One region of the Streptomyces sp. NPDC019396 genome, then DNA from elsewhere that is predicted to be linked to it. Evidence: predicted binding sites of a transcription regulator. Region 1 holds the regulator's gene; the other holds the start of a gene.
What was found. Region 1 encodes HrcA, which represses chaperone genes, less so after heat shock. Its sites were predicted from a motif close to TTNGCACTCNGNNNNNCNGAGTGCNAA; they were not measured.

Region 1 (3,851 bases):
GTGACGGACGCGGCGATACGGGACTCCTTGGAGCCCGGCACCAGGTGGTCCACGAGCACGCCGAGCCGGGCGTCCGCCCCGGGGGCGAAGTCCGCCACGATCGCCGGGAGGTCGTCGATGCCCTCCAGGTACTCGACCACCACGCCCTCGATCCGCAGATCGTCGCCCCAGACCCGCTCGACCAGCTCCGCGTCGTGCCGCCCCTCCACATAGATCCGCCCCGCCCGGGCCACCCGGGCCCGTGACCCGGGAACGGCGAGGGAGCCGGATGCCGTGCGGGTGGGCCGCACCGGGGCGCCCGAAGACGGCCGCACCAGCGTGACCACCTTGCCCTCGAGCAGGAAACCGCGCGGCTCCAGCGGAAACACCCGGTGCTTGCCGAAGCGGTCCTCCAGCGTCACCGTTCCCGCCTCACAGCGGATCACCGCGCCGCAGAAGCCCGTTCCGGCCTCCTCCACGACCAGGTCGCACTCGGCGGGGACCTCGGGCGCGGGGGCGGACCGCTTCCAAGGGGGCGTCAGATCAGGGCTGTAGCTGCGCATTGGGCAGACGCTACGACACCCCGAACCGCCGGGCCAGCTCATCCCGTTGGGCGCGTACGAAAGCCGCGTCCACGACCGCCCCGTGTCCCGGTACGTAGAGCGCGTCGTCCCCGCCCAGCGACAGCAGCCTGTCGAGGGCAGCGGGCCAGCGAGCGGGGATGGCGTCCGGACCGGCCTGGGGCTCGCCGGACTCCTCGACCAGGTCACCGCAGAGCACGACCCCGGGGCCGCCCGCCGTGCCCGGCACCAGCACCACGAGGTCGTGGCCGGTGTGACCGGGCCCCACGTTGGCCAGCAGCACCTGGCGGCCACCGAGGTCCAGGGTCCACTCACCGCTGACCACATGCCGGGGCGCCACCAGCACGTCCGCGGCCTGGGTGGCCTCGGCGGGCGCCACACCCTGGCTGATGGCGTCGTCGCGCAGGGCGTCCCGCTCCCGTGCCAGCCCCATGAGCTGGTCGGTCCCGACCGCGCCGTAGACCCGTGCCCCTGAGAACGCCGCCGTGCCGAACACGTGGTCGAAGTGCGGATGGCTGAGAGCGATATGTGTCACACGCCGGCCGCCGAGCAGGGACTGGATCTGGGTGCGCAGCTCGGCGCCTTCGCGCAGCGTGGCACCCGTGTCGTACAGGAGTACGGCGTCATCCCCGACCACCACGGCCGCTGTCGCGTCCCATACGGGCAGCCGCCGCCGCCCGACCCCGTCGGCGAGGCGCTCCCAGCCGAAGTCTTCCCAACTGACGTCCATGAGGCGACGCTATCCCGTAAGGGGACGACAGCCCCACGCGCTGCCGTGGCGGGCGCTGCCGCTGGTCCCGGCGACGGGCCCCGCGACATGTTCCGTCGCGAGCTCTGTGGCAGGGTCCGTGACGTGTTCGCCGTCCGGTCGCCCTTGCTCGGGGTGTACCTCACGGCCGTACACTGGCCGGGGGGCTTTGGCACTCCGCCCTGGTGAGTGCCAGATCACACCGACCGACCGATCCGCCGATGAACCACAGCTGGAGGTGCGCACGATGCTCAGCGAACGCAGGCTGGAGGTTCTGCGCGCCATCGTCCAGGACTATGTGGGCACTGAGGAGCCGGTCGGTTCCAAGGCGCTCACCGAGCGTCACCGGCTCGGCGTGTCGCCCGCCACCGTGCGCAACGACATGGCGGTGCTGGAGGACGAGGGCTATATCGCCCAGCCCCACACCAGCGCCGGCCGGATCCCCACGGACAAGGGCTACCGCCTGTTCGTGGACAAGCTCGCCGGCGTCAAGCCGCTGTCGTCCCCCGAAAGGCGGGCGATCCAGAACTTCCTCGACGGCGCCGTGGACCTCGATGACGTCGTGGCCCGCACGGTGCGGCTGCTGGCGCAGCTGACCAGGCAGGTCGCCGTGGTCCAGTACCCGTCCCTGACCCGCTCGACGGTGCGGCATGTGGAGTTGCTGGCGCTCGCGCCCGCACGCCTGATGCTGGTGCTGATCACCGACACGGGCCGGGTGGAGCAGCGGCACGTGGACTGCCCGGCGCCGTTCTCCGAGACCTCGCTCGCGGATCTGCGGGCGCGGCTGAACAGCCGGGTCGTCGGCCGGCGCTTCACCGATGTGCCGCAGCTCGTGCAGGACCTCGCGGATTCCTTCGAAGCGGAGGACCGCGGCACGGTGTCGACGGTGCTCTCGACGCTGCTCGAGACCCTCGTCGAAGAGACCGAGGAGCGGCTGATGATCGGCGGTACCGCCAATCTGACACGCTTCGGGCACGACTTCCCGCTCACCATCCGGCCCGTCCTCGAGGCGCTTGAGGAGCAGGTCGTGCTGCTGAAGCTGCTCGGTGAGGCGAAGGACTCCGGTATGACGGTCCGGATCGGGCACGAGATCGCCCACGAGGGCCTCAACTCCACTTCCGTGGTCGCTGTCGGCTACGGTTCGGGCGACGAAGCCGTCGCCAAACTCGGCGTGGTCGGACCGACCCGCATGGACTACCCCGGAACGATGGGAGCGGTACGCGCAGTGGCACGTTACGTCGGACAGATCCTGGCGGAGTCGTAAGTGGCCACGGACTACTACGCCGTACTAGGCGTGCGCCGCGACGCATCGCAGGACGAGATCAAGAAGGCCTTCCGGCGGCTGGCGCGGGAACTCCACCCGGATGTGAACCCGGACCCGAAGACGCAGGAGCGCTTCAAGGAGATCAACGCCGCCTACGAGGTGCTTTCCGACCCGCAGAAGAAGCAGGTCTACGACCTCGGCGGAGATCCCCTGTCCAGCGCGGGCGGCGGCGCCGGAGGCTTCGGCGCGGGCGGCTTCGGCAACTTCTCGGACATCATGGACGCGTTCTTCGGCACGGCGTCCCAGCGCGGGCCGCGGTCGCGCACCCGGCGCGGCCAGGACGCGATGATCCGGCTGGAGATCGAGCTCAGCGAGTCGGCCTTCGGCACCACGAAGGACATCCAGGTCGACACCGCCGTGGTGTGTACGACCTGTACCGGTGAGGGCGCCGCCCCCGGCACCTCGGCGCAGACCTGTGACATGTGCCGCGGCCGTGGTGAGGTCTCGCAGGTCACCCGGTCCTTCCTGGGCCAGGTCATGACCTCGCGCCCCTGCCCGCAGTGCCAGGGCTTCGGCACTGTCGTCCCGACCCCGTGCCCGGAGTGCGCGGGCGACGGACGGGTGCGCTCCCGGCGCACGCTGACGGTGAAGATCCCGGCCGGTGTCGACAACGGCACCCGTATCCAGCTCGCGGGCGAGGGCGAGGTCGGCCCCGGTGGCGGTCCGGCCGGTGACCTGTACGTGGAGATCCACGAGCTGCCCCACTCGATGTTCCAGCGGCGCGGTGACGACCTGCACTGCACGGTGACCATCCCGATGACGGCGGGCGCCCTCGGCACCAAGGTGCCGCTGGAGACCCTGGACGGGATGGAGGAGGTCGACATCCGGCCCGGCACCCAGTCAGGGCAGTCCATCCCGCTGCACGGCCGCGGTGTGACGCATCTGCGCGGCGGTGGCCGTGGTGACCTCATCGTCCACGTCGAGGTGCAGACCCCGTCGAAGCTGGACCCGGAGCAGGAGAGGCTGCTGCGGGAGCTGGCGAAGCTGCGCGGCGAGGAGCGGCCCACGGGGCAGTTCCAGCCCGGCCAGCAGGGGCTGTTCTCCCGGCTGAAGGACGCGTTCAACGGCCGCTGACGCCGCTGAAGTAGTGCTGAGAGGTACGGGGATGGGGTCCTCCCGCTGAGGACCCCATCGCTCATGGGCGCGGGATTCGGCCATGGCACCGGGACGTGGCACCATGCGGGGCATGTCCTCCGTGCCGACTGTGCTCTCGGGTCTC
Region 2 (3,851 bases), on a different contig from region 1:
CCCGCCGACGTGGCGGACAAGCCCAATCTGAACCCGGGCTGGACCAAGCTGGTCAAGGCCGACAACCTCGCCCGTGAGCTGGGCGTCACCGGCGCGCTGTATGTGAAGGACGACTCCGGAAACCCGACCCACTCCTTCAAGGACCGCGTGGTCGCGCAGGCCATCGAGGCCGCCCGCGCCTTCGGCTTCACCACCCTGTCCTGCTCCTCCACCGGCAATCTCGCGGGCGCGGTCGGCGCCGCGGCGGCCCGGGCCGGATTCCGGTCCTGCGTGTTCATCCCGCACGACCTGGAGCAGGGCAAGGTCGTCATGGCCGCGGTCTACGGCGGTGAGCTCATCGGCATCGAGGGCAACTACGACGCAGTCAACCGCTTCTGCTCCGAGCTCATCGGCGACCCGGCCGGCGAGGGCTGGGGCTTCGTCAACGTCAATCTGCGCCCGTACTACGCCGAGGGCTCCAAGACCCTGGCCTACGAGATCTGCGAGCAGCTCGGCTGGCGGCTGCCCGACCAGCTCGTCATCCCCATCGCCTCGGGCTCCCAGCTCACCAAGATCGACAAGGGGCTCCAGGAGCTGATCAAGCTGGGGCTCGTCGAGGACAAGCCGTACAAGATCTTCGGCGCCCAGGCCGAGGGCTGCTCCCCGGTGTCCGTGGCCTTCAAGGCGGGCCACGACGTCGTACGGCCGCAGAAGCCCGACACCATCGCGAAGTCGCTGGCGATCGGCAACCCGGCGGACGGACCCTACGTCCTGGACATCTGCCGCCGCACGGGCGGAGCGGTCGAGGACGTCACGGACGAGGAGATCGTGGCAGCGGTCAAGCTGCTGGCCCGTACGGAGGGCATCTTCACCGAGACCGCTGGTGGTACCACCCTCGGCGTGGCGAAGAAGCTGATCGAGGCCGGAGTCATCGACCCGTCGCTCACCACGGTGGTCGTCAACACGGGTGATGGCCTCAAGACCCTCGACGCGGTGGTCCCGACCACGGGTATGACCGCCGTCATCCGCCCGAACCTGGACTCCTTCCGAGAGGCTGGCCTCGCATGAGCGTCAACGTCCGCATCCCCACCATCCTGCGCACCTACACCGGGGGCCGCTCCGAGGTCGCGGCGGAGGGCACGACACTCGGCGAGGTCATCGCCGACCTGGAGAAGAACCACACCGGAATCGCCGCCCGGGTGCTGGACGACCAGGGCAAGCTGCGCCGCTTCGTGAACGTCTACGTCAACGACGACGACGTGCGCTTCGAGCAGGGCCTCGAGACGGCGACGCCGGACGGCGCCGGTGTGTCGATCATCCCCGCCGTCGCGGGTGGGTGAGCCGCGCTCGGACACCCCCTGAACGGCCCTTTCCGACCTGTGTACGGCACGTTCCTGACCCTGCGTACAGCACGTTCCGTCACCCGGTGCGCCCCCTCCGCAAGCTCTGCGGAGGGGGCGATTCCGTTGAACGCCGCACGGTAGAGTTGGGGTCATCTCCCCTCGCTGGGTTGTGCCGTGGGCATATGAGAATGCGACCGCGCGCGACAAGAAACAGCCAAAGTGTTCGAGCTACTTGCGCGTTTTGTGCGCTTTGCCCGGCCTGACTTGCCCGGGATTGCTCGGAGTTGGGCATGGTTGCCCGATCAGCCATGCTCAGATTTCTCGTCCGTTTGACCTGTTGCAGAGGGCAGTTGGACAGATACATTCAGCCGCGGTCGACGCGTTCCGGCGCACGTTCACAGGGGTTCCTCGCTGCTTCCTGCACGGGAGCTCACGGGAACTCTTCGTGGGCGAGTTCTGACCCGGGTCCGCGAAGTGCGGTCCTGTGCAAGGGCCAGTAATAGGGGAGTTAGGCATGGCTCAGGGCACCGTCAAGTGGTTCAACGCGGAGAAGGGGTACGGCTTCATCGCGGTCGACGGTGGTGCGGATGTTTTCGTCCACTACAGCGCGATCCAGATGGACGGGTACCGCACCCTGGAGGAGGGCCAGCGGGTCGAGTTCGAGATCTCGCAGGGTCAGAAGGGGCCGCAGGCGGACATGGTCCGGCTGGCCGGCTGAAGCGCCGGACTGGAGACCTGCGCATCACGTCACGGAGGGCCCGTACCAAGGGGGTGCGGGCCCTCCGTGCTGCCCGCGTCCAGCACGTCGGTGGCTCCGTCGAGGATTCTTCGGAGCCGTTCGCTCCCGCCCGTCGCCCGACCACCACCCCTGGTCGAGGCTTCTTCGAAGCCGCTTGCACTCGAGGGGTCCGAGTGCTAATCATTGGCGTTAGCACTCTACGAGTGAGAGTGACAACGAAGGACCGGGTCGGTGAGGCTCGCAGGCCGAGTGGGGCAAGGAACCACAAGGCGTGCAGGCCGTCCGTCGCGGGCACCAGCGCGGTCCGGAAGCATCCTCCCCCGTAGCCCTGCGCGGGCACGGGGAGACCCCCAAGTCCGGGAGGACCACTTCACATGGCCAAGATCATCGCGTTCGACGAGGAGGCACGGCGCGGTCTCGAGCGCGGGATGAACCAGCTCGCCGACGCCGTCAAGGTCACTCTTGGCCCCAAGGGCCGGAACGTCGTCCTCGAGAAGAAGTGGGGCGCCCCCACGATCACCAACGATGGTGTCTCCATCGCCAAGGAGATCGAGCTCGAGGACCCTTACGAGAAGATCGGCGCCGAGCTGGTCAAGGAAGTCGCCAAGAAGACGGACGACGTCGCCGGTGACGGTACGACCACCGCGACGGTTCTCGCCCAGGCGCTGGTCCGCGAGGGCCTGCGCAACGTGGCGGCCGGCGCCAACCCGATGGCTCTGAAGCGCGGTATCGAGAAGGCCGTCGAGGCCGTCTCCGGTGCGCTGCTCGACCAGGCCAAGGAGGTCGAGACCAAGGAGCAGATCGCCTCCACCGCCTCCATCTCCGCCGCCGACACCCAGATCGGCGAGCTCATCGCCGAGGCGATGGACAAGGTCGGCAAGGAAGGCGTCATCACCGTCGAGGAGTCCCAGACCTTCGGTCTGGAGCTGGAGCTCACCGAGGGTATGCGCTTCGACAAGGGCTACATCTCGGCGTACTTCGCCACCGACATGGAGCGTATGGAGGCCTCGCTGGAGGACCCGTACATCCTGATCGTCAACTCCAAGATCTCCTCGGTCAAGGACCTGCTCCCGCTGCTGGAGAAGGTCATGCAGTCGGGCAAGCCGCTGCTGATCATCGCCGAGGACGTCGAGGGCGAGGCCCTGTCGACCCTGGTCGTCAACAAGATCCGCGGCACCTTCCGGTCCGTCGCCGTCAAGGCCCCGGGCTTCGGTGACCGCCGCAAGGCCATGCTCGGCGACATCGCCATCCTCACCGGTGGCACGGTCATCTCCGAGGAGGTCGGCCTCAAGCTGGAGAACGCCGGTCTCGACCTGCTGGGCCGCGCCCGCAAGGTCGTCATCACCAAGGACGAGACGACCATCGTCGACGGTGCCGGTGACAGCGAGCAGGTCCAGGGCCGCGTCAACCAGATCCGCGCCGAGATCGAGAACTCCGACTCGGACTACGACCGCGAGAAGCTCCAGGAGCGCCTTGCGAAGTTGGCCGGCGGCGTGGCCGTCATCAAGGCCGGTGCCGCGACCGAGGTGGAGCTCAAGGAGCGCAAGCACCGCATCGAGGACGCCGTTCGCAACGCGAAGGCGGCCGTCGAGGAGGGCATCGTCGCCGGTGGCGGCGTGGCCCTGCTCCAGGCCTCCCAGGTCTTCGAGAAGCTGGAGCTCGAGGGCGACGAGGCCACCGGTGCCGCCGCCGTCAAGCTGGCGCTCGAGGCCCCGCTGAAGCAGATCGCCGTCAACGCCGGCCTCGAGGGCGGTGTCGTGGTGGAGAAGGTGCGCAACCTGACCCCGGGT

Region 2: the regulator HrcA is predicted to act here: its motif matches at 2,251-2,277, upstream of groL (chaperonin GroEL).

The regions. Positions count from the first base shown of each region.
Region 1 covers NZ_JBEYBS010000003.1:98,340-102,190, reverse strand. Annotated here, with positions in the region: gene ABZ532_RS04420 (DUF3097 domain-containing protein) at 1-542, opposite strand, end outside; gene ABZ532_RS04415 (MBL fold metallo-hydrolase) at 553-1,290, opposite strand; gene hrcA (heat-inducible transcriptional repressor HrcA) at 1,556-2,572, shown strand; gene dnaJ (molecular chaperone DnaJ) at 2,573-3,706, shown strand; gene ABZ532_RS04400 (nitronate monooxygenase) at 3,828-3,851, shown strand, end outside.
Region 2 covers NZ_JBEYBS010000012.1:96,455-100,305, reverse strand. Annotated here, with positions in the region: gene thrC (threonine synthase) at 1-1,047, shown strand, start outside; gene ABZ532_RS16135 (MoaD/ThiS family protein) at 1,044-1,319, shown strand; gene ABZ532_RS16130 (cold-shock protein) at 1,837-2,040, shown strand; gene groL (chaperonin GroEL) at 2,436-3,851, shown strand, end outside.